Regions from separate parts of the Thermoanaerobacter kivui genome, predicted to be linked through region 2. Evidence: a T-box and tRNA genes for the amino acid it is inferred to sense, from the RefSeq annotation. Region 2 holds a T-box; the other regions hold tRNA genes.
The links. The T-box of region 2 lies ahead of leuS (leucine--tRNA ligase). A T-box ahead of a tRNA ligase gene usually reads a tRNA of that ligase, here a tRNA-Leu.
Positions count from the first base shown of each region.

Region 1: it encodes a tRNA-Leu, which carries the amino acid that the T-box ahead of leuS (leucine--tRNA ligase) is inferred to sense. The anticodon was not compared.
Region 3: it encodes a tRNA-Leu, which carries the amino acid that the T-box ahead of leuS (leucine--tRNA ligase) is inferred to sense. The anticodon was not compared.
Region 4: it encodes a tRNA-Leu, which carries the amino acid that the T-box ahead of leuS (leucine--tRNA ligase) is inferred to sense. The anticodon was not compared.

Region 1 is NZ_CP009170.1:1,078,329-1,085,832, forward strand. It holds gene TKV_RS05355 (DUF4143 domain-containing protein) at 93-476, opposite strand; gene TKV_RS05360 (hypothetical protein) at 697-897, shown strand; partial or broken gene TKV_RS05365 (IS21 family transposase) at 1,475-1,671, opposite strand; tRNA gene TKV_RS05370 (tRNA-Leu) at 2,094-2,182, opposite strand; gene hflX (GTPase HflX) at 2,335-3,576, shown strand; gene TKV_RS05380 (DUF3189 family protein) at 3,566-4,048, opposite strand; gene TKV_RS05385 (NUDIX hydrolase) at 4,279-4,707, shown strand; gene TKV_RS05390 (YigZ family protein) at 4,826-5,473, shown strand; gene TKV_RS05395 (hypothetical protein) at 5,546-5,785, shown strand; gene TKV_RS05400 (CoA-binding protein) at 5,851-6,219, shown strand; gene TKV_RS05405 (TSUP family transporter) at 6,257-6,610, opposite strand; gene TKV_RS05410 (sulfite exporter TauE/SafE family protein) at 6,607-6,963, opposite strand; gene cysK (cysteine synthase A) at 7,097-7,504, shown strand, end outside.
Region 2 is NZ_CP009170.1:275,446-282,949, reverse strand. It holds gene TKV_RS01360 (PfkB family carbohydrate kinase) at 1-1,010, opposite strand, end outside; gene TKV_RS01355 (AzlD domain-containing protein) at 1,141-1,464, opposite strand; gene TKV_RS01350 (AzlC family ABC transporter permease) at 1,446-2,147, opposite strand; gene leuS (leucine--tRNA ligase) at 2,212-4,662, opposite strand; T-box leader at 4,727-4,933, opposite strand; gene TKV_RS01340 (RNA polymerase sigma factor) at 5,132-5,620, shown strand; gene TKV_RS01335 (TolB family protein) at 5,624-7,504, shown strand, end outside.
Region 3 is NZ_CP009170.1:859,405-866,908, reverse strand. It holds gene TKV_RS04355 (hypothetical protein) at 1-4, opposite strand, end outside; gene TKV_RS04350 (lytic transglycosylase domain-containing protein) at 164-724, shown strand; gene typA (translational GTPase TypA) at 747-2,570, opposite strand; gene TKV_RS04340 (C40 family peptidase) at 2,691-3,614, opposite strand; cyclic di-AMP (ydaO/yuaA leader) riboswitch at 3,620-3,752, opposite strand; tRNA gene TKV_RS04335 (tRNA-Leu) at 3,911-3,995, opposite strand; gene TKV_RS04330 (ABC transporter substrate-binding protein) at 4,179-5,762, opposite strand; gene TKV_RS04325 (nicotinate phosphoribosyltransferase) at 5,782-6,816, opposite strand; gene TKV_RS04320 (IS200/IS605 family accessory protein TnpB-related protein) at 6,963-7,504, opposite strand, start outside.
Region 4 is NZ_CP009170.1:616,783-624,286, forward strand. It holds partial or broken gene TKV_RS12260 (ISLre2 family transposase) at 1-827, shown strand, start outside; tRNA gene TKV_RS03070 (tRNA-Leu) at 1,020-1,104, shown strand; gene tig (trigger factor) at 1,291-2,595, shown strand; gene clpP (ATP-dependent Clp endopeptidase proteolytic subunit ClpP) at 2,601-3,188, shown strand; gene clpX (ATP-dependent Clp protease ATP-binding subunit ClpX) at 3,210-4,484, shown strand; gene lon (endopeptidase La) at 4,585-6,921, shown strand; gene yihA (ribosome biogenesis GTP-binding protein YihA/YsxC) at 6,911-7,489, shown strand.

The DNA of each region.
Region 1 (7,504 bases), 800 kb from region 2:
GTTAAGTCTTCAACAAAAATATTTAACGTCTTCCAAACAAATACGTGAAAGCAAAAGCAGGGATTTTTACTATGGGTACTTTCGCCGAAATGTCAATTTTTCCATAGTCTTCTGGCATTTTTTGTTACTAGTATTGCTGAAGCGATATTTTTTTCTTTTTTGCTCATCTCAACAATCTCGTCATTTTCGGAGAGGGTTGTATCTTCACTGAATTTTACTTCAATTAGGGATTTGCTGTACGGAAATTCAACGACAACATCAATTTCTTTTTGATTGTCAGTAGGTTTTCTAAAATAACCTATTCTAGCATTTGTTTGAGAGTAAAAGTTGTAAATATGTTTGAAAACTGCGGTTCCAACTGTCATTCCATTTCTTGGAGCTCTTTTATCCAAGTCTTTGAGCTTGTTCAAAGGTGAAGCTTTCTCAAGCGCTTCGTAAAGGTCTTTAGTAGAAAGTCTTATGTAGTGTTTTGACATGGTTAAATCAGTATGCCCTAAAAGACGTTTTGGAGAATGACAAAGAAGTGGACTTTGTGGTCACTAGAGGTCCTGTAATAATGATGAGATAGTATAAAATTTCAGTAGATAACGAAACAGGAAAAATGAGGTATAGATGATATAGAAAAATAGACCTCACCGAAAAAAATCAAAAATCAAAACAAAGGAAAGTGAGGTCAGAGATAAAATAAAAAAGATAATGCAGCCGGCAAAGCAGGAGGAAAAAAGAAAGTACATGGAAGAAGATGTAGAAGAATGGTTAAGAGTTTCATTACCGATACTGGAAGGTCCATTTGCGAGCAAGCCATGGATAAAATACGTTTTAAAGGTTATTAGCGTGAGGTCGGCTATAAAAAATTTTACATACAAAATCTTGACATGGACACACGTCTTTAGGTGAAGTCCAAATTTTTGTGTAAAATCCCTCTGGTTTAGAATTTGGGTTCTTTTTTTAAAGTATCTTGACAGTATGAACTTATGCACTATATTTAAATAGGCAGGAACACATATAAAAATACAGAAGCAAATTTTTTGGTTTGCGTGCAGAAAAATACTTTCAAACAATATTTCATGATTTCATAAATTTTTTCTTACTAACAAGGTTGCAAACATTTTGCTAACGCAATAAATAAAAACACTTGAAAATAGCCGTGAAATAAACTCAATAATTTCCAGTAAAGTAACCGAAAAAAGCTTATTTTTAGGCACTTTTAAAACTTATTAATGGTAATTAAAAGTACATAAAAATTTCAGAAACCAAATCAGAAATAGCAGAATACAGTTACCAATTTATAAAAAATAAACCTTCTGCTATAAACACTTTCACACTGCCTGGAGAACCGGGATATAAAGATGGCGTTAGCTATTTCTTTGCAAACACTACTAAAATTCCTGAGATAGTAGCAGAGTTTTCAGGAGAGAAAAATTTGCTCTCCCAGGAAAGGACAAATCAAGATAAAAACAAAAAGCTATGAAGCCAACTCATGGGTAGTATCCTTGTATGGCTCAATTTTTGAACCTCTTTTAGGATGAGTTTTCTTTCATGGATATTGTCTGCTCTGAGATATTTTCTTACTGTACTTCTGGAATAACCTGTTCCTCGTGCGATTCCACGAATACTTTTACCTTTTGCTTTTATCTTGTATAACATCATAATAGACCTACTCCTTAGTATTTATTTACCTCCGATTCTCTGAGATAGTGAATTTAGTAAAATATTAAATTATTTCTCCTTCCCGGAGTTAGTTTTTGCAAAAAAGACTTGCGCAGGCTTCTCAGAAAATAGAAAGACCAACTGTTAAAGAACTTGCAGAAGGGAAAAATAAGAAAGTGGAAGTTATAAGAGCAGGCAGTAAGAAATAACAAATTTAAAAATAGTTGTTAAAATAATAAATATAAGTGCAGCAACCTCTGTTATTAGGAAAAAGTTGCTGCACTTTGCTTTTGTACATCTTGCCAATCTCTCAAGAAAACAGAGACCAGTACGTTTATTTTATCTATTTTTATCTGCTTTTATTTTTTATGTTTGCAAAATGTTTGCAAAGTGATATAAAAACCAAAAGCCGTTAGCAAAGTGGCCAAATCTCTTGATTTTTCTGGTGCCGAAGGCGGGAGTCGAACCCGCACGGGGTGTGAGCCCCACTGGATTTTGAGTCCAGCGCGTCTGCCAGTTCCACCACTTCGGCGAATCATTACATTTGATATATTACCACATAAAAGAGCAAATTTCAATACCCTTTTTAAAAAGGGTCGATGTAAAATTTCAGCTATAAATTGCTTTTTTTACGATAATGAAATATTATTATATTTACAAAGTGTTTGTAAGGCTGGTGATGTTATGGAAGAGTTAAACAGAAATGAAAATGTAGAAAAGGCGATTTTGGTTGGGATTATTTCAACACCGGAAGATGAGGAAAGCATGGAAGAATTAAAGGAGCTTGCTTTGACTGCTGGTGCAGAAGTAATAGGTGTAATGACACAGAAGCGCAACACAATTGATAAAGCTCATTATATTGGCAAAGGCAAGCTTAAGGAATTAAAGTTTTTTGTTGAAAATCAAGGAGCTGACCTTGTGATTTTTAATGATGAACTTACAGGTGTACAACTTAAAAATATTGAAGAGGTTTTAAAAGTAAAAGTGATTGACAGGACAAATCTCATTCTTGATATATTTGCTAAAAGAGCGAGGTCAAGAGAAGGGATACTCCAAGTAGAATTAGCCCAATTGAGATATAGGCTTCCGCGTCTTGTAGGTCTCGGTGAACAGCTTTCAAGGTTGGGCGGTGGTATAGGAACGAGAGGACCTGGAGAAACGAAGCTGGAAACAGATAGAAGGCATATAAAAAACAGAATAAAAGCGATAGAAAAGAAACTGGAGGAAATAAAAAAGCACAGGAATTTACAAAGAGAAAGGCGTAGAAAAAATCAAATTCCTGTTGTGGCAATAGTAGGATATACAAATGCGGGTAAATCCACATTACTTAATGCTCTTACAAATGCAGAGGTATATGTTGAAGATAAATTGTTTGCAACCCTTGACCCTACCGCGAGAAGATTTATATTGCCGTCTGGGAGAGAAGTCATTTTAGTTGATACTGTTGGATTTATCAGAAAATTGCCACACGACTTAGTAGAGGCTTTTAAATCTACATTAGAAGAGGTTAAATATGCTGACCTATTGCTTCATGTAATTGATGTAACATTAGCAGATATGGAAGAAAAAATAAAAGTTGTAGAAAAAGTGCTTTTAGATTTGGGTGTTATGGGTACTCCTATAATAAATGTTTTCAATAAAATTGACCTTTTGGATGTAGTGCCAAAAGGAAATGAAAGAAATATATATATTTCTGCAAAAAATAAAATTGGACTTGATAAGTTATTGGAAGTAATAGAAGAGGAAATCTTCAAAGATGCAGAAATAGTGAATTTTTTGCTACCTTATGACAAAACTAAAGAATACAATTATTTAAAAGAAAAAACTAAGGTAGTAGAAGAAAAGTTCAGTGAAAAAGGAATAATAATAAAAGCGGAAGTGCAAAAAGAAATAAAGGAGAGGCTTAAGGATTTTGTCATCGCCTAATGGCATTGTATTCTGCTTTTTCTTGTGCTTTTACATTTTTGACTATTTGGACAATTTTTTTATAGGCTTTTTGCGTGCCATAAGTAACTAAAGGCCTTCCGATAGTGGGGAGTTTTAAAGCTATTGAAGTAAAGCCCCCAATCTTCATAATCCAATTAGTAGCAGCAGAAGTATCAATTAAAAGTAAGCCTTCGTTTGTGTTAAAAATATGATAATAGAAATCCTTAAGAGCAGGTTCAATCAATTTTTTTGCGTTTTTTACACCCATAGAATATACGTTATTTCCGTATTCATCAGTGCCAATTGGTACAATATGACCTGGATCGTTCTGACCGTTTAATTTATCAAATAAGGGAATGCTTTCTATCTCTTCTTTCGATGGCACTTTATCCATAGGAAGTTTCCCCATGTGTATATATGAGGCTATTACAGAAGTATGGGTTCCTCCGTAACAATGATAAATTATATACATTTACAAACTCTCCTTCCTTAGCCTGTACATTAAATATTTTTTATGATTTTGAGACTTTTATACTGGTAATTTAATTTTTGCGAGGTAAAAATAAAATTTGATGTATAATTATGGTTTAATGCGGTAAAATAAAAGTAATAAAATTTAAAATTTAAGAAGGAATTTAAGAGTTTGTAAAGAATATTATATTAAAGAACATAAAAAAATAAAAAATTTTAGGGGGCTTGAAAATGTTAATAAGAGATTGCGCTGGAGGAGTTGTATTCAAAGGAGACAGTGTATTTATCCTCAAAAACGAAAAGGGTGAATGGGTGTTACCCAAAGGGGTTATTAGAAATAATGAATTGCCTATTGATGTGGCCGTAAGGAGAGTCTGTGCTGAAACAGGCCTTAAATCTGTTGAAGTCCTTTCTACTCCTGGTGAGACCAGCTATGAATTCTATTCTGTTACCCGTCAACGTCCTGTCTTTAATAAAATCACGTGGTATCTCATGACTACTAATGAAGAAGAATTTAATATAAGTAAAGAAGATGGTTTTGTTGATGGCGGTTTTTATCCTATAGACAAGGCTTTGGAGATGATAACTTACAGTCAAGATAAATCGCTTGTAAACGTTTCTTACTTCAAATACAAGACGTTGACAAAAGCACTTGCATAAAAACATAAAAAAGAAATGATTGTAATAAAGCCGTAAACGGCTTTATTTTTTGGCAGTTAATAGTTTAAGCTCTTTATTGTTTGTTTATTATTTGGTATAATAACAAAGGGGTGCTAATTTGGCTAAAAGTTATAAAACACTTTATAATTGCGGAGTAGCTGAAGTTGAAATAAAACGTTCCAGATTTATTGGCCATGCAAAACCCGTTTCTTCGGAAGAAGAAGCGATAAAATTTATTGAGGAAATAAGGGCAAAACACAGAATGGCTACGCACAATGTGTATGCTTATGTTTTAGGTGAAAATGATGAAGTTCAGCGTTACAGTGATGATGGTGAGCCTTCTGGGACTGCTGGCATTCCTGTTTTGAATGTGATAAAAAAAGAAGGATTAAAAAATGTAGCAGTGGTAGTTACGAGATATTTTGGAGGAATATTATTGGGAGCAGGAGGTCTTGTAAGGGCTTATACCAAAGGGGCAAAGGTGGGAATTGAGGCAGCAGGAATTGTAGAAAAAATATTTGCTAAAAGCGTTGTTCTCACTTTTGATTATACTTTACTTGGTAAAATTCAAAATGAATTGCTTAAAAGGGAATATTATATTAAAAATACCAGATATGAAGATAAAGTTATAATGGAGGTTTACATTGAAGAAGACAAGCTTTTAGAGTTTGAAAATTTTATCAATGATCTGACAAGCAAAAGGTGTAATATAGAGGTTAAAAAAGATGTGTACCTTTTTAAAAAGGACAATAGTTATGTAGAATAAATAGATTGCCCCCATTATATAAATTAAATAAAGTGGAATGTGGTGGCGTTTGAATATAATGGGGGTGCTACCGTGAATTATTATAAAGTTTGGATTTCTTGTATGGATATGTATAATTCAAAAGAAATAACGATTGTGAGATATTTCAAAGCAAAAGACATTTTGGAAGCTTATGAAAGTGGAAGTAATGACGGAAAAACTAAGGGGAAGTATTCGCGTAAAGCAGTACTGCTCGTAAAACCCATTGACGAAAAGGAATACATAATAGGTAAAAGCATGGAAAGGTTTAATAAATATTTATATAATTTTTAAATTTTAAATAACATAGGAGGTAAAAGTGATGGATTACTCATATATAGATTACGTAAGAAGAAGCTATGAAAAGAAAAACATGGGCTGTTGTTGGTGCTACTCCCAGACAAAACAAATACGGTTATCAAATTTACCGAAGCCTTAAGCTAAACGGCTATACAGCTTATCCGGTTAATCCCAGGTATAAAGAAGTTGATGGAGACCCCTGTTATGAATCATTATCTAAACTACCTGTGGTACCTGAGGTAGTAGATATGGTGGTTTCTCCTACTTTGGGAGAGGCGTATGTGGAAGAAGCGGCTAAATTGGATGTTGAGTTTGTATGGTTCCAACCAGGAGCTGAAAGTGAGGAACTGGTAGAAAAAGCGAGAAACCTTGGCTTGAAAGTAGTGTACAATACCTGCATAATGTTAGAAACAGAGAAGAGGAAATAAGAGGAGTGCCCCATTTCCTCTTTTATTATTTTCAGGATTATTTTCGGGGCTTTGAAAAAATTTCGTATATTCCCATACCGAATAAAAAAACTGCAAATATTTTTTTGAGTATAACAGCTTTTGTAATTGCAGCTAAAATAGCTCCGATTGAACTTCCTATTATTCCTCCTATTATTATGAGAGTCACAATTTTATATTGTATGTTTTTGCTTTTAATATGATATATTAATGCAATTATTGCAGTAGGAATAAAAGATAAAAGATTAACACTTTGAGCTATGTGCTGTTCAGTTCCTAGAAAAATTGTCAAAGCGGGGATGAGAATTGTACCTCCTCCAATTCCCATTCCTCCCACAATTCCTGCGAATAATCCAATTAAAAATAGTTTCATGATACCAGCATCCTAACCGAGGCAACTATCATTATTATTCCAAAAATTTTTCTTAAAATAGGTATTGAAAGTTTGTTAAGAAAATATGCACCTATAATACCACCTATGGTACTACCTACTGCTACATTTATAGTTAGAGGGATGTCAATTATTTTATTTTGTAAATATATAAAAGAGCTGACTATTGTAAGAGGGAGTATAATTGAAATTGCTGTCGCATGGGCTTTATGGTCTTCAATTCCAAGTAAAAACACCATTGCAGGTACTATTAAAGTACCTCCTCCCGCACCTAAAAGCCCGTTTATTATACCCGTGATAAATCCTATGAAGAAGAGTTTGAGTTTGTCAGCCATTTTATCACCTTTTTCTGATTTTGATATTATTATTTTATCTCTAAAAAGTTTCAGTATTCTAAATTCCATTTGACATAACCTATTTGTGAAGTTTAAAATTTTTTATAGCAATATATAAACGGAGGTAACTCTTATGATAGCGAATAATGTATTTGAATTGATTGGCAATACGCCGGTAGTGAAGTTAAATAAGATTGTTGATAAAGATTGGGCAGAAATTTATTTGAAGTTAGAATTTTTTAATCCTGGTAGCAGTGTCAAAGATAGGGTTGCTCTTTCCTTGATAGAGAGAGCTGAAAAGGAAGGAAAATTAAAAAAAGGAAGCGTAATTGTAGAACCCACTAGTGGCAATACAGGTATAGGATTGGCGATGGTAGGAGCTGCAAAAGGCTACAAAGTAATCATAGTCATGCCAGATACTATGAGTTTGGAAAGAAGAATGCTTTTATCCGCTTATGGAGCGGAAGTAGTTTTGACACCTGGTAAATTGGGCATGGAAGGAGCTATTAAAAGGGCAGAGGAATTAGTTAAGCAAAATAAA
Region 2 (7,504 bases):
GCAAGACCAAGTTTTGCCGATACATCCAGAGTATAGCCATTAAAAATACCATAGACCAAGCCAGCCGTCAAAGCATCTCCTGCACCTGTAGCATCAACAATTTCGGCTTGATATGGTTCTATAAATTTTTCAACTTCTTCTGAAGAAATATATACCCCTCTTTCTCCTAAAGTTACTATGACATTTTTGACACCTTTTTGTCTTAAATATTTAACTGCTTTTTTCATATCCTCATCATTTGCTATTTTAACTCCAGATATCGATTCAAGTTCTTCTTTATTTGGAGTTACATAATCGATTTTGTCAAGTACACCTATTAATTTTTTTGCTTTGTCGATGGAAACGGGCTCTGCCACTACAGGAATATTATTATTGTAGCAAAACTCCACAATATATTTGATGCTGTCTTTGGGAATATTTGTATCAAAAACTACAATCTCACTATTTTTTATAACTTCCATCTTGGACTCAAGATATTGTATATTTAACTCTTCTAAAATGTCCATTCCTGAAAGAGCTACATCCATATCGCCAATTGCATTAAGAATGGCAAGATATATGCCTGTACGTCTTGTGTTTGAAATTACAATCTGTTCAACATTTACCCCTGCTTGCCTTGTCTCCTCAAGAAGCCTTCTTCCTTCATCATCATTACCCACAACGCTCAAAAGTGTAACAGGTAAGCTAAGCTGTGCAAGGTTGTGAGCAATATTTCTTCCTACACCACCAGGTGCTATGTTTATGTGTCCCGGATTTGAAGTATGCTGCTTAAGCTCTGAATAGGGTTTACCTTTTATATCTATATTTGCTCCTCCAATTACAGTAATACCTTTAAAGTCCCTCACCACATAGCCTCTTCCTAATATAAAGCCCTTTTTCATGAGGTTTGCTATGTGCCCTGCAACAGCTGACCTGCTAATACCCATAAGCTGTGCTAATTCTTCTTGAGAAATCATTGGATTTTTCTTTATAAATCTCAATATCTCTTTTTCCCTCTGTGTCAATGCCACATCAATACACTCCCAAACAATTATTTGTTTATCAAACATTTGCAAGTATATTATATCACAAAAATGCAAACAAAAAAACTGCTTATTTTAAAAAGCAGTAAAAACATTATTATCCAGAAAGCATACCAATCTACTTAATAATAAATGATAAAATCACATAGCTGACAATACCAACAACAACAGGTGTAAATAACTTTCTCGTAAAATACGCAGCTATAAATGTCGGTATTGCTGAAAGTAAATATATATTTGACAAAGCTAGAAATAACCTTCCATCCTTAATGAAAATTACCGGAAATAAAAGAGCTGAAAGAACTGCTACAGGCACATACTCAAGAAACGACTTTACAGCTTGAGGAAGTTCTATTTTAGTTAAGCCATAAACAGGCATAAATCGCGGAATATATGTCACTAAAAACATTCCAATAACACTTATTATAAATTTCGTACCCATTTGTCAAGCAATACCCCCATTCCTGCACCTATTAATGCGGCTACAATGACATTTGTATTTCCCGGTAATACAAACATCAAAGTTATAGACAACAGCCCCGAAAAGACACTTATAAAAACTTTTTTATACCCTGATATTTGCATTAACAACAAGGCAATATACATTGCTGGAAGTGCAAAATCAAGCCCTATGTTTATAGAGCCTCCTATCAAACTTCCTGATACAGCACCTAAAAATGAAGAAAATACCCAGGCAGTATACGAGGTTAAAAATAGTTGGTAGAAATAACCTTCAGTATATTCAGAGTTAGTTTGCAAATCTGTAATCGCAACAGCATATGTCTCATCAGTAATAAAAAAAGATAATATTGGTATATGTTTCCTCGATATGTGTTTCATATACTGCGATAGCGATGTGCTATATAAAAAGTGCCTCAAATTTACTATAAATATTGTAGATACCAGTGTAACAATACTTGTTCCTGCACTAAGCAAACTTATAGCAATAAATTGTGCTGAACCCGCATATACAAAAAGGGACAATGCCACCACTTGTGAAATAGTAAAACCGCTTTTCACACCAACGAGTCCATAGGCAAAGCCTATTGGCAAATATCCTAACACAATAGGTAGTGCACTTTTAACTCCATTTATACTCTTCCTAACATCACCATCTACTATCATAAACCTCACCATCACTAAAAAATATTTATTTTTTTAAAAGCAGGAGTGAGCCTCCTGCCTTTAATTATTTAACAACGATATTTACAAGCCTGCCTTTAACAACTATGACCTTCTTTATCTCTTTTCCATCAAGATAGGATTTTATTTTATCATCTGAAAGTGCAATCCTCTGTACTTCTTCGTCAGTAGCATTTGAAGGAACTTCAAGTCTTCCCCTTACCTTGCCATTTACTTGGACAGCTATCTCTACAACATCTCTTTGTAGAGCTTTTTCATCCCACTTTGGCCATATTTGATTGAAAACAGAATATTCATATCCAAGTTTTTCCCACATTTCTTCAGAAAAGTGAGGAGCAAATGGAGCTAAAAGTCTTATTAAATCTGTCACCACTTCTTCATAAAATTTGATATTTTTAACTTCCACATCCGTCTCGTATTTATAAAGAGCGTTTACCAGCTCCATTATCCTCGCTATTGCAGTATTAAACTGAAATCTCTCTGCATCTTCTGTCACACCTTTTATAGCATAATGTCTCACATAGTTTAATTCATTTTCATCTTTTCCCATTTCGTCTTTAGTCTTGCCAGGATTGTTTCTTGTCTCTATGAATTTATCTATAAATCTCTCCACTCTATTGACAAATCTGGAAATTGCCTTAATACCATCATCATTCCATGGCCCACCTTCAGAATAAGCAAATCCAAACATCAGATAGAGTCTGAATACATCAGAACCGTATTCTTTAATGTATTCGTCAGGCGAAATTACATTTCCTTTAGATTTACTCATTCTGCTGCCATCAGGTCCCAATATTGTGCCTTGATGCACCAAAGATTTAAACGGCTCATCAAAGTCAAGATATCCTAAGTCTCTCAAAGCCTTTGTAACAAACCTTGCATACAAAAGATGCATTGTTGCATGCTCTGCTCCACCTACGTACTTGTCAACAGGCAACATTTTATTTATCCATTCTTTATTGAAAGGCTCTTTGTCGTTTTTGTTATCGGGATATCTTAAAAAGTACCAAGAAGAATCTACAAAAGTGTCAAGAGTATCGGGGTCTCTTAACGCTTTACCTCCACATTTAGGACAAGTTACATTCATAAAGCCCTCATGCTTTTTAAGTGGAGACTCACCTGTTGGAGCAAATTCCACATCATAAGGAAGTAATACTGGTAAATCTTCTTCTGGGACAGGGACTATGCCACAGCGTTCACAGTGAATGACAGGTATTGGAGCACCCCAGTATCTCTGCCTTGAAACAAGCCAATCCCTCAATCTGTAATTTACTTTAAACTCTGCTCTACCTTCTTGCTTTAATTTTTCTACAATTTTTATCCTCGCTTCTTCTGATTTCAAACCTGTAAACTCTCCACTGTCTACAAGCTTTCCAAATTCAACAAAAGGCAAACTATCGTCTATATCTCCTATTCCTTTTATCACTCTTTTTATAGGAAGGTTGTATTTTGTTGCAAATTCATAATCTCTTTCATCATGGGCAGGAACAGCCATGACACATCCTGTTCCATATGTTGCAAGGACGTAATCTGCTATCCAAATAGGAAGTTTTTCTCCCGTCAGAGGGTGTATAGCATAGGCTCCTGTAAATACCCCTGTCTTTTCTTTTTCAGTAGACAACCTTTCAATCTCACTCTGTTTTCTCGCGTATTCTTTATACTCTTCAACAGCTTGTTTATATTCTTCTGTAGTAATTAAATCCACAATCTCATGTTCTGGCGCAATAACTACATACGTCGCTCCATATAACGTGTCAGCTCTTGTTGTAAACACCTTAAATGTCAGGTCTTTGCCGTCAACTTTAAATTCTATCTCTGCCCCATCCGACTTTCCAATCCAATTTCTCTGCATTATTTTTGTCTTCTCAGGCCAATCAAGTTCATCCAGTTTTTCAAGGAGTTCTTCTGCATAAGCAGTTATCTTGAAAAACCACTGAGTCAAATCTTTCTTTGTAACTTCAGTGCCACACCTTTCACATTTTCCATCTATAACTTGCTCGTTTGCAAGAACAGTTTGACAGCTTGGGCACCAATTCACTGGAGCTTTTTTTCTATAGGCAAGGCCTACCTCAAAAAGCTTAAGGAAAATCCACTGTGTCCATTTATAGTATTCCGGTAAGCAAGTTATTACTTCATAGTCCCAATCAAAAGTTGCCCCCATTTCTCTTAACTGCTTTTCCATTGTTCTTATGTTTTCCATAGTGGAATCATAAGGATGTATTCCTGTTTTTATCGCGTAATTTTCTGCAGGAAGTCCAAAGGCATCAAATCCCATTGGATGAAAAACCTCATAGCCTTGCATTCTTTTCATTCTCGCCCAAGAATCAGTAGGTCCGTAATTGTACCAATGTCCTACGTGGAGCTTTGCACCCGAAGGATAAGAAAACATCTCAAGGCAATAAAGCTTTTTATCTACATTTTCAGGATTAAACTTGTAAAGTTTTGTCTCTTCCCATCTTTTTTGCCATTTTCTATCAACATCCACTGAGTAAGCCATAAACCTCCACTCCTATCTATGATTTTTTAGCAAACTCGATTTTATTAAAAAAAGTCTTTCATCTTTAAGAGACGAAAGACTTGCACTTCCGTGGTACCACTCTTCTTGGCATAAGCCCACTTAAACCTGTAACGGCAGTAACCGTGCATACCTACTACACTTCAGTATGCCTGCTCCATGGCGAGTTTCGGCATCTTAGGCTACCGTTTTGCACCCACCAACGGCTCTCTTAAAGCTTACAATGCCTACTGCTCCACTTCATTGCATTTACAAATTGATTTGTACATTATTTTATTACAAAATAGAAATAAATGCAATATCTTTTGAAAATCTTTATAATTAAAGTAATTAAAACTGTTACTTTGCGCCTTATAATTCGTCTATGATTGTGGAAATTAAAAACAGCCGAGTTCCAAAAAGTTACTTATAAAATTTTGATGCGTCTATATAAGTGAAAGGAGGCCCATGGGTGAAAGATGGTTTTTTAAGCTTTTATGAAACTTTTTTTGACGATGTGTACCGGTACGTGTATTTTAAAGTAGGTAATAGCTGGGATGCCGATGACATCGTAAGTGAAATTTTTAAAAAAGCCTATGAAAATTATAGTACAATAAGAACCAATCCAAAGTCTTGGCTTTTCTCGATTGCAAGAAATACTGTCACAGACTTTTATAGAAAGAAGAAAGAAATTGTAACAAATGATGAACTTGAAAAATACTATTATCCGGATATTTGGGAGGACAAATTTAACAAAGAAGTAGAACTTAATTGCTTAAAAAAATCAATTTACAGCCTTCCAAAAAATGAAATTGAAATAATAAACTTAAAGTATTTTTCGGGAATGACCCATAAAGAAATATCACAGTTAATTGAAAAAACTGAAGATGCAGTAAAAATGAAAGCCCATAGGATTATTCAAAAATTAAAAAATCTTGTTATTAAATGTTTGGAGGGATGAATAATGAAAGAGAAAGATATAGAAAAAAATCTAGAAAAACTAAAAGAACACATCCCTGTAAATTATCAATTAAAAGAAAAATTAAAAAAAGAGTTTAAGAAAAATACTAAAAAAAGTTACAAGTTTATAGCCATTGCCGCTTCTTTACTTTTAATCGTAGGATTTGCCCTTGCAAGCTTTTTATCCCACAACAATTACAGTCCAAATTATATAACAAGCCCCAGTCCTTTCATCTCAAAAGCAAACGCTGCAGATTTAAAAATTGCCAATCAAATCTCCTTTTTTGACATTGGCAAGGGTAACACGGGAAGAATTGCTGAATACAATGGCACCCTTTATATAGCCATCCCCGAAAAAGGGCTTTTTGAATATAATAAAAACGGCTTTAGACAGATAGTGGGTGAAAAAAGCAAAAACGTGCCCATTGGAGTAGGAGACGTAGCTGTATCTCCAGATGGAAAAAAACTTTTATATTCTTTAAACTACCAATACTATATAAAAGACCTTTCAATAGATAAAACAGAAAAAATTCGTGTAACAGGCAATGGTTTAGACATTTTCTATGAAAGCCCTTCTTTTTCTCCTGATGGAAATAAGATAATCTTTACTAAAAATGTATACACTCCAAGAGAAGGAGGTCATGGTTTTGAAAAAAAATCAACTTTATGGGAGTATGACCTCAAAACTTCACAGCTTACAGAAATAGCCGAAGGCTCTTATGGAAGCTATGTAAAAAATCAAAATGCCATTGTTTTTGAAAAAGACAATAAGATCATTTACAAAGACCTAAAGACAGGAGAAGAAAAAACAGTAGTTGAAGGCAGATTTCCTTCTGTATCTCCTGATGGAAACTATATAGCATATGTAAAATCAGAGATAAAAAACTCTACCATTGACGGAGTAGAGGTAACAGAGCATATAAGCAATGTGTGGGTCACTGATGCCGTAGGCTTTGCCACTAAAAAACAGGTTACAGAGAACTTTTCAAAGCCAAATTTGAAAAGTCTTGTAGAAAGTGTGAAAGAAAAAAATAAAAATTCGCCAATAAAATCCGACTTAGTTACAGAAGGAGAGTATGATTATTATCTGCCTTCCTGGAGCAATGATTCTAACAGTATATATGTTTTGAAAAATTTAAATGAAGATGTAAGAGGAAATATGATGACTCTTATGAAAATAGACCTTTCAAAAGAAAAATTATCAGCTGACTACACTGTAAGAAGATTTTTACAGGCTTTAATAGCAAGGGATGACGATTTTGCAAAAATGCTTATGAAAAATCCTCCTTCTTTCCTGACAATATCAAATCCTCACCCTGTAGGATATAATATATTAGGGACTGGCAAAGAAGGTGAAAAGACATATGTGGATGCAGAGCTATACATGGGATATTGGGGAGATACCTATTATTCCATAGAAAAACAAAGATATTACGTTACACCCAGTGAAAATGGTTATATAATTGACAGCATAAAAGGCTTGGAAACATTAGAGTTTTATGATAAAAATAATACCTTTTATGAACGCATTAATAGAGAAAAAGGAAAGTCTCTTTTTAGAGAAACTGACATTCCAAAAGAATACCTTCCTGAAGGAAATTTTAGATTTACAGCTTCTGCTTTTGACGCCAAGACAAACACGCTATACTTTACAGTTTTGGGACTGGATAACCGTCAGTCAAAACTTTTAAGCTATAACTTAGACACAAAAACTTTTAAACTTGTTAACAGCATTGACAATGGAGCTTTTGCTGAACTTAAGCTTGATGGAAACGGGAACTTTTTGGCAGCGAACTTTTTCTCCGATGATGGAAAGCAAAAAGTGTACCTGTACAATCTAAAAACAGGAGAAAAAACTGATTTAGAAACATTATTTAAAGATACA
Region 3 (7,504 bases), 580 kb from region 2:
TCATCCTTTTATCAATCCTTACTAAAAAATCTCTTAAGTATATTATACTATACAAACTTAAAAAATCCTTTAAAAATTTTTTATAGGACTTTTTTCTTAATTTACATTTTTAAAAGAGGTTTTAGAAGATTTTTGTCGAATTATATAGATAGGAGGGGATATTTTGTCAAACTATATTGATGAATTAATACAAAGCAAATTTAGAGAAATCCAAAATAGACTTCCACCAAATGTAAAAATATTTAATACAGATAAATCTTTTGAAGAAATTTTAAATAATACACTGCAAAGCCAACAACTCAGCACACAAAATAACACAAACTCTTTCACAGCCAAAAAAGTAGATATGCAACAAATAGAAAAATTAATAGAGGAAGCCAGCAAAAAGTACAATGTAGATGCAAATCTCATTAAATCCATCATTAAAGCAGAATCCAATTTCAATCAATTTGCCATTTCAAAAGCTGGAGCAATGGGTCTTATGCAACTTATGCCTTCTACCGCAAAAGAACTAAATGTTGACAATCCTTTCGACGCCTCACAAAATATAGACGGAGGAGTGAGGTATTTAAAAAGCTTGTTAGATACATATAAAGACGTAAGTTTAGCATTAGCTGCATATAATGCTGGTCCTCAATCAGTAGAAAAATATCAAGGTATTCCCCCTTACCAAGAAACTATAAATTATATAAACAAAATTTTAAATGACTTATATAATAAATAATAAAGGAGCCAAAAAGGCTCCCCTATTTGTTATATTTTGCATTTTTATATCTTTGTTGTGAATCCAAAATCTTTTTTCGTATTCTAATGCTTTGAGGAGTAACTTCCACTAATTCATCATTATCTATAAACTCTAATGCTTCTTCTAAGGACATCTTTTTTACAGGAGATAGCCTCAAAGCCTCATCCGCCGTTGCAGACCTTAAATTTGTCACATGTTTTTTCTTACATACATTGACCTCAATATCTCCACTTCTTGAATTAACTCCCACAACCATCCCTTCATACACTTTTGTACCTGGCTCTATAAAAAGTGTCCCTCTCTCTTGAGCATTGTAAAGGCCATAAGTTGTCGCAACCCCCGTCTCAAAAGCTACAAGAGCGCCTCTCGTACGAGAAGGAATGTCTCCTTTGTAAGGTTCATAATCATAAAAGACAGAGGTCATTATGCCATTTCCTTTTGTATCTGTTAAAAATTCAGACCGATACCCTATTAAGCCTCGTGTAGGTATTTTAAACTTAAGCCTTATAGTTCCTGGCTTTAATGTGTGCATATCCATCAATTCAGCTTTTCTCGGTCCTAATTTTTCCATTACAACTCCCATATATTCTTCAGGAATATCTATTGTCAAAAGTTCAATAGGTTCCATTTTTACTCCATTTACTTCTTTAAAAATCACTGTAGGCTTAGAAACCTGTAATTCATACCCTTCCCGTCTCATAGTCTCAATTAAAATAGAAAGATGCAGCTCTCCTCTTCCAGACACCTTAAAAGAATCAGTAGAATCTGTTTCTTCAACTCGCAATGCTACGTTTGTCTCTAGCTCTTTAAAAAGCCTTTCTCTTAAATGTCTTGAAGTAACGTATTTACCTTCAGTTCCAGCAAAAGGACTGGTATTTACACTAAAAGTCATAGAAACTGTAGGCTCTTCTATTCGAACAAAGTCTACCGCTTCAGGATTATCCCTATCTGCAATGGTCTCTCCAATCTCAATATCGCTTATGCCTGAAACTGCCACAATATCTCCTAAACTTGCTTCTTCTACTTGCACTCTTTTTAGTCCTTCAAACTGATATAGATTATTTATGTGAACTTTTTGTATTGACCCATCTCTTTTACATATGGCCGCTTCTTCCCCTGAAATTATTTTTCCTCTAACTACTTTTCCAATGGCAATTCTCCCAATGTAATCATCATAATCTAAAGTAGTCACTATAAGTTGTAATGGTGCTTCAACATCTCCTATTGGTGCAGGAATATAGTCTAAAATCGTATCAAAAAGAGGTCTCAAGTCATGAGACTCTTCTTCTAAACTTAATTTTGCTATACCTTCTTTTGCAGAGGTGTAGACAACAGGGAAATCAATTTGGTCATCATTTGCTCCTAATTCAATAAATAGATCTAAAACTTCGTCAATAACCTCCTGAGGCCTTGCATCAGGCCTATCAATTTTATTTATGACAACTATAGGTTTTAGATCCAGTTCCAATGCTTTACTTAATACAAAACGGGTCTGTGGCATAGGTCCTTCAAAAGAATCCACCAACAAAAGTACCCCATCTACCATTTTTAATACTCGCTCTACTTCACCGCTAAAATCCGCATGTCCTGGGGTATCCACTATATTTATTTTCACATCTTTATATCGTATAGCGGTATTTTTTGCAAGAATCGTTATTCCTCTTTCTCTTTCTAAATCGTTAAAATCCAAAATCCTTTCCTCAACTTTTTCATTTGACCTAAAAATACCGCTTTGTTTAAGCATAGCATCAACCAAAGTAGTTTTTCCATGATCAACATGAGCAATAATGGCTATATTTCTTACATCTTCTCTTACAAATTTCATAAGGTATCTCCTTCCATAAAATAGGCTATATCGCGTATACAGTATTATATAATATCTCAAGGAATAAAAATAGTCAATATAAAAAAAGAGCACTCTTTCGAGTACTCTTTTTATCATAGGTCATTTTATAATCCTTCTTGCTGTAACATAGTGCTCTTTATAGTACCCTTCATCTAAAGGACTTATTATGACCTTCCCTCTGCCAGAAGAACTGTTTATAAACTCTCCATTGCCTATATATATTCCCACATGATTTATGACACTACTCCCCAACGTCGTAAAAAACACCAAATCTCCCCGCACAAGACTGTCATAACTCACTTTCTCTCCCACAGTAGCCTGTTCATTTGCCGTCCTTGGCAAATCAAAGCCATAATTTTTAAAAACGTATTGAACAAAGCCAGAACAATCAAATCCTTTGGGAGTTGCACCTCCGTATACATAGGGAGTCCCCACAAAAGACTTAGCAAAATCTATCAATTTATCTACAAGACTTCTATCTACTTCGCCCCTTGAGGTATTTGAAGAACTTCTCACAGACAAATACTCGCCAAAAACCCATCCTTCTCTTCCATCAGAAAGCTTTATCTTGTACCATCCGTTTTGCTTATCCAACACGTTTACTGTAGTATTCTTGTTAAGCTGTGTTATGATACTCCCTGATAAACTTCCTTCACTTCGCACATTTACATAACTACCTGTCACTATACCAACACTTGCTGCTTTTTCCGAATCTCCTCTTGAGACATTAGAAGAATTTCTTACGGATAAATATTCACCAAAAACCCATCCTTCTCTTCCATCAGAAAGCTTTATCTTGTACCACCCGTTTTCCTTATCTAACACAGTCACTGTGTCATTCCAATTTAAGCGGGCAATGACACTTCCTGATAAGCTTCCTTGAGTCCGCACATTTACATAATTGCCTGTAATCTTTCCAACTCCCAATCCTTCCGCAAACGCTGGGTTCAAAAAAGAGCTACCAATCAGCGTCGCACCAAACACAGAAATTCCAAAAATCATCTTTCCTATTCGCTGATCCACTGCAAATCTCCTTCCTTTATTGCCTCCGGAGTTAGCTGTCGGGTGCGGGACAGAAGGTATCCCTACTGCAGCTTAAAGCTACAGATTAACCCCAAAAAGCGGTTCCTCCGTACCTTTCGGATTCGGCAAGATTGCATATTTTGTCCTTTTGTCTTATCTTATCATATCCTACAGTCAAAGTCAATGTTTACATTACATTTTCTTAAATTTTTTGATCTTTTTTTAATATATTTTATAAAAAATTAATAATTTGTGTGACAAAAAAATAAAAGGCTTAACGCCTCTTTTCTCTTTTATGGTGCGGAGGGTGGGACTTGAACCCACACGGGAAACCCCATACGCCCCTCAAACGTACGCGTCTGCCAGTTCCGCCACCACCGCACGCTTTTTTAATTTCGTCACACTATGAATTATATAATCTTTTTAAGTCAGTGTCAATAGCTATTTTTTTATGGATGGTGTCAAAATACTGTAGGATAATTTTCAGCGACAACCCTTGAAATATCTTCAATCAAAGTTTTTACGGTATGCTTGTTTTTCTTTAAATTCTACGATAATTTTACACTACTTTTTTATATACCATTTTTCTATATTATAAAAAACATCAAAACCAGTAGGGTCCACAACTTTTACATTGTCATATGCCATAACTGCTCCTTCAATATAGAAAAGGCCAATTATGGGTTGTTCCTCTAAAAAAACTTGTTCCAAAGCCTGATAATCTGTTTTTAAAGAATTCTCTTCTGAATCATAAAAAATTCTACTATATATTTCATCAACTTTAGAATTACTATAACCCATAAAATTGTCTTTGCCTTTTGTCATAAACAATGTAGACATATCTTGATTATAACTTAAATTCCACTCCATTAACACCAAATCAAATTTACCCGAATATACAGAACTTAGTAAATTGCCCCAATCTTTTGGTACAATGTTTATTTCAATTCCTACATCTTTTAAATTATTCTTTATAATTTGAGCAACTTTAATCAAATATGGATTATTTGCATTTACCAGCAAATCAAATTTGAGCTGATAAGTTCCATTGCTCCTTATCCCTTTAACTAAATTCCAACCACTTTCCTCTAATATTTTATTTGCCTCTTTTATATCGTAATTATGAGATACTATTTTATTGCTATAAAGCCATGAATCAGGACGAACCGGAATACATGACTTTAACCCATGACTAAAATATACTTCTTTCAAAATTTTGTCAACATCTATTCCATAACACATCGCTTTCCTGACATTTGAATCTTTCAAAGCTGGATTTTGATAATTAGGAGCCATAAATACATAATCTTGCATAATATATTTGTAAATATTTACATTTGAAAGTTCTTTATACTTATCCCAGTCTATGTCATTTAAAAAAGTAAAATCTGCTTCTTTGCTTTGAAAAGATGTTATCATAGCATTTTCATTAGGCACAATTTTAAATACTATACTATCTATATAAGGTTTGTCACCTCTATAATAAGGATTTCTTTCAAAAATAACTTCTCTGCCAACGCTGTAAGAAGATATCTTATAGGGTCCTGTACCAATAGGTACAATATCTTTATTTAAAATATCTTCCTTACCTTTATATTGGTGCTCAGCTAGAATAGGAAAAGTAAACAAAGCTATTGGATTTGCAACAGGTTTATTTAAAACAACTTCAAATTCATAATCACCATTTGTCTTATAAGAGGAGAGATAGTTAATGAGAATATCCCTATAAGGACTTTTTACATCCTTATTTTTAAAAGAATCAAAAGTAAATTTTACATCATTAGCTGTAAAACTTACTCCATCCTGCCATTTAACATTCTTTTTTAAATAAAATTTTATATTAAGTCCATTTATCTGCCAGTTTTCTGCTAATTGAGGAACAGGCTTTAAAGTTTTATCCAAGGTAACTAATCCTTCCAATGACAAATTCAACATTTGTCTTACTCGTTCATTGTCATTTAAAAAAGGATTTAATGCATCAAAAGAAGTGATATTTATTCTTAAAGTGCCACCCTCTACTGGCTTTTCTTCTTCAATCTTAGTTTTGTCCTCAGATGCTTGAGGTAAATTTACCATATTTTGCGGAGTAGTTTTGTATCCTGTAAAAATAAACATCAAAATGAAAGATAATATAATAAATTTTCTCATTAACTATCATCTCCGAAAACTATTTTATCTTTTTCAATTTTTTATTTTCGATAATTCCAGGAATTCTTCCTCGCTTAGCAATAGGTTTTCCTTCTACTTCTTTAATGTCCATTGTCATATCAATAGGTTGTGCATCAGATATGTAACTTCCAACACCAAAAGCATCTGCGCCACTTTCAGAAAGTTCTGCAACCCTTTCAGGTGTCAGACCACCCGAAACTATAATTTTTACATTTGTAAATCCCTTCTGATTAAGCCTTTGTCTTAGTTCATAAACCAAACTGGGAGTAACTCCTCCTCTTTCTGAAGGAGTATCAAGTCTTACTCCATATAACCTATCACCCAAAAATTCAGCCACTCTTAAAGCTTCTTCCACTTCGTCTTTAAAAGTATCAACTAAAATAGTTATTTTTTCATCCTGAGCCGTTATATCTCTGTAAGCCCTTGCCACCTCTAAAGTATCTCCTGCAATTAGAAATGCGGCATGAGGGACTGTCCCTTTAGGGTCTTTTCTCATAAGCTTTGCGCCAAGGATGCAGCTGGCATCATCTGCCCCACCCACCAAAGCTGCTCTTTCCATGACAGGAGCTACCGCTGGATGCACATGCCTTGCTCCAAAGCACAAAACCGGCTTATCCTTCGCCACCTCTTTAAGTTCCCTGGCAGCAGTAGCCCAACCTGAGGAACTAGCAAGAATTCCTAATATAGCTGTCTCATAAACTCCAAATTCGCTGTAGGGACCTTTTATTCTCATTACAGTTTCTTTTACCTCAAAAGTGTCTCCTTCTTCTAAAGACCACACCTCCACTTTTTTATCTTTAAGCAAACTCATCACTTCGGGTAAACCCGCAAAAACTCCTTTTTCCCTTGCAAATATTTCTGCCGTCACCACTTTGTCCTGTATCCCAAGATGTGACAAAATATCTTGGGTGCGCAAAAAATACACATCAGTAGTCCAAGCATTTTTAATCTCTTCGTGAGTAGCAGAAAAGAACTCCCTATCCCTTTCAACTTTTACTTCTTTTAAGTCTTTTAAGTATTTTAACGGTTTCATCTGTGTCCTGGTTACCCAAATTGTGCAAAACTGTGCAGTTTGGGCAGCTGGGGTATTTGTAGTCCGCCCTTCAGGCTTTCCCAGCCCCAGCAGGCGGTATTTGGGAAAGCCATAGCCCCTGCCCCAAGAAGCAGGGACTCACGCCTTTATGGGTCTCCCCACTTGCCCTGAATTAACAGCTTTTTTAGGGCAGAGAAGTCTCTTGGCACCTTCTCAGGGGAGAGTGGAGTTACCACCGCTGCCTTGAGAACTTGCCAGAAATCATAGGTACTAAAACTTGTTCCATCCAGAGGTTTTAGCACCCTTCCTGGCTCACTCTCAAGGCTTTGTAAAATTTCTATTGCTTTATTTATCTCTTTTAAGTGTTTTTTCTTCAACTGCTTGTTCCTGACTGTTTTCTTTACATGCTTTTTTAATTCTTCTAATTCATCTATAGTTAGTGCGTTAAGAAACTTTATATAATTGTCTGGTATCTTTTCTTCTCTGCCTAATCCTCTTCTTGCTATTACGTAAGCTGCTGCTATGTCTTTTGTTATCATGTACTGCGGCGCATATTTTAACATGCCTATTATTGAGGTGTAAGAAGGATTGACTTCTATTACTTCTATCCCTTCCTTTTTTGCTAAAATTTTTATCTTTTTTAAAAGGGATTTGTAGCTAAAGTTATGTCTTATTCTCCTTGACTTTT
Region 4 (7,504 bases), 340 kb from region 2:
GCATGTCCAGAGGAATTAAGTAAACAGACGGTATTAAACGCAATAAAAGAAATAGGGGAAGTAGAAGTAAAGAAAGAAGAAAAAGTGAAGAAGGAAGTAAGGGTGTTATACATAGAAGCGGACGAAGACTATGTATCCTTACAAGATGGGAGTAAAGAGATGCCACGACTTGTATACATACATGAAGGGAAAGAAACAAAGAATGGGAGGAATGAACTAAAGAATGTTTATTACAAAGCATACGTAGGGGGAAAACCCGAAGACATATGGATAGATGTAGCAAATTATATAAATGACAATTACAAAGAAGAGAAGATAAAGAAGGTATACATAGCGGGGGATGGGGCAAAATGGATAAAAGAAGGATTAGAGTGGATACCAAAATCCAGATTTGTACTAGATAGGTATCATTTAAAAGCAACATCGAGGGAACCAAGATATAGAGATAGAATATAGAGGGCAGTAAACGAAGGGGATGAAAAAGCATTAAAAGAGGCATTTAATGAACTAGCGAAATTAGCAGAAACGGAGCAAGAGAAGAAGAAAGCAGGAATCCATTAGGATGGAGTAGAGAAGGGCTAAAGTTAATGGCAAAATTAAGGGTATTTAGCAAGAATGGAGGCAACTTAAGAGAAATAGAGCGGCGTAATAAAAGAAAAAATACCAATGGAGGTTACAAATTAACGAAGAAGCAGATGAAAGAGGTAGTGAAGAGAGCTAAAACGTATATAAATGAAAAGATAAATAATATTACGGTTTTAAATATAGGTAAAGTAACACCAATATACAGAATTTTAAAAGCAATAAAATATGAAAGTGTGATATAGAAAACATAATGGATGGGAACCTTGATTTAATGAGATTTCAGGGGTTGTCTTTAAAAAATGTCCTACAGTATCTTGACATCATTCACAATGGCACTCTTGACATGTCAATAAATCTCTGATAAAATACCTTTGTGCAGATTTTTACTCAGTGACCCTATGGTTCGAGTTCCTAATGGCGCACTATTTTAATATGCGGGCATGGCGGAACTGGCAGACGCGCCAGACTTAGGATCTGGTGTCTTTCGACGTGGGGGTTCAAGTCCCTTTGCCCGCACCAAGGTATAATAAGGATTGAAAAATAATGCAATACGCATTATTTTTTTAATAAATGAAAAAAGTAAGTTTCAAAGGAAAAGTGATAAAATTACAATAACTTGAGTTTGATTCACCGTTTTTTTATGTTATAATATTATAAGTTTAGAAGACTTTATTCGAAAGAATAAGAAATAGGAGGATTTACTTAATGGGTGTGAGTCTTAAAAAATTAGAGAAAAGTGTTGCAACGATTGAACTTACCATACCAAGTGAAAAGTTCGAAGAAGGTTTAAATTTTGCCTTTAAAAAGAACGCTTCAAAGTTCAATGTGCCGGGTTTTAGAAGAGGGAAAGCACCGAGAATTATTGTGGAAAGGTATTACGGTGAAGGAGTGCTATATGAGGACGCTGTAGAATATGTTTTTGATGGGGCATATAAAGAAGCTCTTAAAGTGTTTAATTTAGAGCCAATAGATTATCCAGACATTAATATTTTACAAATTGGAAAAGGTAAAGACTTAATTTTAGAAGCTACAGTACCTGTTATGCCAGAAGTGGAACTGGGAGACTACAAAGGTATAGAAATTGAAAAAATAGAGTATAATGTGTACGATGGCGATGTAGAATACGAGTTAGAAAAGTTAAGGCAGCAAAATGCAAGGATTGTCCCTATCGAAGGAAGAGCTGCCCAAGAAGGAGATATAGCTGTAATAGATTTTGAAGGTTTTATCGATGACAAGCCTTTTGAAAGTGGCAAAGCTGAAAATTATGAATTAGAATTAGGAAGCGGTACTTTTGTGCCTGGTTTTGAAGAACAAATTGTAGGCCACAATATAAATGACACTTTTGATGTGAATGTTACTTTCCCCGAAAATTACAGGGTAGAGGAATTAAGAGGCAAATCTGCTGTTTTTAAAGTCACTCTCAAGGCTTTAAATAAGAAAGAACTGCCTGAATTAGACGATGAATTTGCAAAAGATGTAAGCGAATTTGAAACCTTAGAAGAATTAAAAGCTGATATAAGAAAAAAAATAGAAGAAAAAAATAGATTAGAAGCTGAAAATGAAATGAAAGAAAAAGCGGTGATTAAAGTTGTAGAAAATGCAAAAGTGGACATTCCAGATGTCATGGTAGAAAGGCAAATAGACATTTCTTTAAGGGATTTGGACTATAATTTGAGATATCAAGGCTTAGACCTTAATAAGTATTTGGAAATTACAGGTAAAAGTTTAGAAGATTTAAGAAAAGAAATGTGGGAAGGAGCTCTAAAGAGAGTAAAGACTCAGCTTGTTATAGATAAAATAGCAAAAGTAGAGAAGATTGAGGCTACAGAGGAAGAATTAGAAAATAGGTTAAAAGAAATGGCAACGAATTACAGAATAAATTTGGAAGAATTAAAGAAAAGTCTCACTGAAAGCCAAATAAATAGCATAAAAGAAGATATAGCCTATTTTAAGACAATTGACTTTATTTTTAGTAAGTGTAAAATAATAAGTAAAGATAAAGTGGAGTGATTTTTATGAGTCTTGTACCTATAGTAGTAGAGCAGACTAATAGAGGCGAACGTTCATATGATATATTTTCTCGCTTGCTTAAAGACAGAATCGTTTTTTTGGGAGAAGAAATAAATGATACTACAGCAAGCTTAGTCATTGCGCAGCTTCTGTTTTTGGAAGCTGAAGACCCTGACAAAGACATCTGGCTTTATATAAATAGTCCAGGAGGTTCTATAACTGCAGGTTTTGCCATTTATGATACTATGCAATATATAAAACCAGATGTAGTGACTTTGTGCGTTGGAATGGCCGCATCTATGGCTGCCTTTTTGCTGGCAGCAGGTACAAAAGGAAAGAGGTTTGCACTTCCAAACAGCGAAATAATGATACATCAGCCTTTAGGAGGCATGCAAGGCCAAGCTACCGACATTAAAATTCACGCTGAAAGGATACTGAGGTTAAGAGATAAGTTAGACAGGATACTTGCGGAAAATACGGGGCAGCCTATCGAAAAAATAAAGGCGGATACTGAAAGAGACTTTTTCATGGATGCGGAGGATGCAAAAGCATACGGCATTATAGACGAGGTCCTTGTCAGGAAGAAAAAATAACGCCCCAAAAGAGGTGGAATTATGGCCAAATATGATAATCAAAAGCAACTAAAGTGCTCATTTTGCGGAAAGACACAGGATCAAGTAAAGAGATTAGTTGCAGGTCCTGGTGTATATATTTGCGACGAATGTATTGAGCTCTGTCAGGAAATCATAAATGAAGAATTTGAGGAAAATATAGATGTAGAAATCGGGGAACTCCCAAAACCAAAAGAAATAAAAGAATTTCTTGACCAATATGTGATAGGTCAAGAAAAAGCAAAAAAAGCTTTGGCGGTTGCTGTTTACAACCATTACAAAAGGATTAACAGCCGATTAAGGCCAGATGATGTAGAGCTTCAAAAGAGCAATATTTTGCTTTTAGGACCGACTGGTTCCGGTAAAACGCTTTTAGCGCAAACTCTTGCAAAATTACTCAATGTTCCTTTTGCAATAGCGGATGCTACTTCTCTTACCGAAGCTGGATATGTAGGTGAAGATGTAGAGAATATACTGTTAAAGCTTATACAGGCGGCGGATTACGACATAGAAAAAGCAGAAAAAGGAATAATCTACATTGACGAAATAGACAAGATAGCGAGAAAATCTGAAAATCCTTCTATTACTCGCGACGTATCAGGAGAAGGCGTTCAACAGGCACTACTTAAGATTTTGGAAGGAACTATTGCCAATGTGCCGCCCCAAGGAGGAAGAAAACATCCTCATCAAGAATTTATTCAGATAGACACCACCAATATATTGTTCATATGTGGAGGTGCTTTTGAAGGCATTGAAAAGATAATAGAATCTCGAATTGGCAAAAAAACATTGGGTTTTGGTTCAGACGTACAGAGCAGGAAAGAAAAAGATATCGGAGAGATTTTAAATCATATAATGCCTGAGGACCTCCTTAAATTCGGTATGATACCTGAATTTATAGGAAGGGTTCCGATTGTTGTAACGTTGGAGGCTTTGGACAAAGAGGCGTTAATAAGAATACTCACAGAGCCGAAAAATGCTTTAGTAAAACAGTATGAAAAGTTGTTTGAATTAGATGGTGTCAAACTTGAATTTGAGAAAAAAGCTTTAAGCCTTATAGCAGATAAAGCATTAGAGAGAAAGACAGGTGCAAGGGGTTTAAGGTCAATTCTGGAAGAGATTATGCTGGATGTAATGTATGAAATACCTTCCAGCGACAACATAGAAAAATGCATAATAACAGAGGAGACTGTTTTAAAGAAAGCTCCTCCTACACTGGTCTATTCTGATGTTCAAAAGACCAAGAAGAAGATAAAAAAGGCGGAATCCATCTCCTAAAAAAATTATAAGGAATTTACATCAATCCCCCTTCTCCTTCACATACTAAGATAGTGAATGAGAAGGGGGGTGGGATTATATTGCACAAAGAGGGGAAGATATGACACAGAAAAAGTACGTATTGCCTATGATTCCTTTGCGAGGACTAACAATTTTTCCCTACATGGTACTTCATTTTGATATAGGAAGAGGAAAATCCATTCGGGCTTTAGAAGAAGCCTTTATGAACAATCAATTGATATTTGTTTCAACGCAAAAAGAGGCAGAGATAGAAGATCCTTCTGTTGATGACGTTTACAAAGTAGGTACCATTACAAAAGTTAAGCAAATGCTTAAACTTCCAGGGGAAATCATACGAGTGCTTGTTGAAGGAATTAGCCGTGCTGAGATTCAGCAAGTCACCAAAGATGAGGAATTTTTTGAGGTTGAAGTTTTGGAAAAGGAAGAAAAAAGCGAGATAGAGAAAACACCCGAATTAGAGGCTTTGATGAGAAGTGTAACTTCTTCTTTTGAAGAGTATGTAAACATGACATCTCGGTTACCAATAGATAGCCTTTATAGCGTGTTTAGCATAGAAGAACCAGGAAGACTTGCGGATGTTATAGCAGCCCATATAGCTTTAAATACCAGCCAAAGCCAGCAACTTTTAGAATGTTTTGACGTAAATAAAAGATTAGAGACTCTTTTAGGGTTTTTGATGAAGGAATTAGATATATTAAAGATTGAAAGAGAAATAAATGCAAAAGTTAGAAGTCAAATCGATAAGTTGCAAAAAGAATACTATCTGCGGGAGCAGTTAAAAGCTATAAAAGCTGAATTAGGGGAAACTGATGAAATTGACCAAGAAATAGAAGAATATGAAAAAAAGATAAGCAAAGCGGATTTGCCAGAGGAAGTAAGAAAAAAAGCAAAAGAAGAATTAAAGCGCTTGTCAAAAATGGCTCCTGGCTCTGCTGAAGCGTCTGTTGTGAGAACTTATTTGGATTGGATACTGGACTTGCCTTGGAATTATGAGACAGAGGATATTTTGGATTTAAAGAGGGCACAAAAAATATTGGACGAAGACCACTATGGCCTTAAAAAGGTCAAAGAGAGGATAATTGAGTTTTTGGCTGTAAGAAGTTTTTACAACAAAATAAAAAGCCCTATTCTTTGCCTTGTAGGTCCTCCAGGTGTCGGGAAAACTTCTTTGGGCAGGTCTATTGCAAGAGCTATGAACAGGAAGTTTGTAAGGTTATCTTTGGGTGGAGTGAGAGATGAAGCTGAAATAAGAGGGCACAGGCGTACATACGTTGGAGCTATCCCCGGAGGTATTATAAATTCTATAAAAATAGCTGGCTCAAAAAATCCTGTTTTTTTGCTGGATGAAATAGATAAAATGAGTTCAGACTTTAGAGGAGACCCTGCTTCTGCAATGCTTGAAGTTCTTGACCCGGAACAAAATTCAGCTTTTAGAGACCATTACCTTGATTTACCTTTTGACCTTTCCAAAGTGTTATTTATAACTACTGCTAATACTACTGATACAATACCGGCACCCCTTTTAGATAGAATGGAAGTAATATACGTGTCTGGATATACAGAAGAAGAAAAACTTCACATCGCAAAAGACTATTTGATACCTAAAATATTGCAAGAACACGGAGTAACTGATAACAGAATTGTCATTCAAGAGTCTGCGATTAAAGGGATTATATCTGAATACACGCGAGAGGCTGGAGTAAGAGGATTAGAAAAGAATTTATCAAAAATTGTGAGAAAAGCCATAAAGAAAATGGTAGAGGATAACGTACAAGTAGTAAAAATAGGAAAGCAAAATCTTGTATCCTATTTGGGTAAACCTATCTACAGAATTGACAAAGCAAACCTAAAGGATGAAATAGGGACTGCTATGGGCCTTGCTTGGACAAGGACAGGGGGAGACACTTTAACAGTAGAAGCATCAGTGATGCCGGGAAGCGGTAAACTCAATCTCACTGGCCAGTTGGGGGATGTGATGAAAGAATCTGCTCAAGCCGGTTTTAGCTATATAAGAGCAAATGCCCAAAAATTAAATATAGATAAAGATTTTTACAAAAATGTCGATATACATATACACGTCCCTGAAGGGGCAATTCCAAAAGATGGACCTTCTGCAGGCATAACGATGGTGACAGCTATGGTATCTGCCCTTAAAAAAGTGCCGGTGAGAAAAGATGTGGCGATGACAGGAGAGATAACCTTAACTGGCAAAGTCCTTCCTATAGGAGGAGTAAAGGAAAAAGTTTTGGCAGCCCACAGGGCGGGAATACTTAAAGTAATACTTCCCTTTGAAAATAAAAGGGACTTAGATGAAATTCCTCAAAGTGTGAAGAGAAAATTGGAATTTAAGTTTGTAGAGAAAATCGACGAAGTGCTGGACTTTGCCCTGGTTAAGGAGGGCGTTTATGAAAATTAAAACTGTAAGGCTTGCTCACACTGCTTTTAATGAAGAACAGTATCCCAAAGATAACCTTCCCCAAATAGTTATTGTAGGTAGGTCAAACGTGGGTAAATCTACTTTGATAAATACTGTTTTAAATAGAAAAAATCTTGCAAGGACGAGTTCAAGACCGGGAAAAACCCGAGGTATAAATTTTTATTTGATAAACAACAACTTTTATTTAGTAGATTTGCCTGGATATGGGTATGCCGAAGTGTCAAAAGAGATGAAAAAACAGTGGGCGAAAAATATAGAGACTTTTCTCAATACTTCTAAAAATTTACGTCATGGCTTGTTTTTACTGGATATTCGAAGGACACCTAATGAAGATGACTTTCTCATGATAAATTGGTTTAGATATAGAAATTTGCCTTTTACAGTAGTATTGACTAAAGCTGATAAAGTAAACAAAGCGGAGATTGCTAAAGCAGTTGATGATATTTGTAAAATTTTTAACATTACTAAAGAAGATGTAATAGTTTTTTCTTCTTTGCAAAAATTAGGGGTACTTCAAGTGATAGCGATTTTTGATAAATATACTTAAAAAGATGAGTTTTTG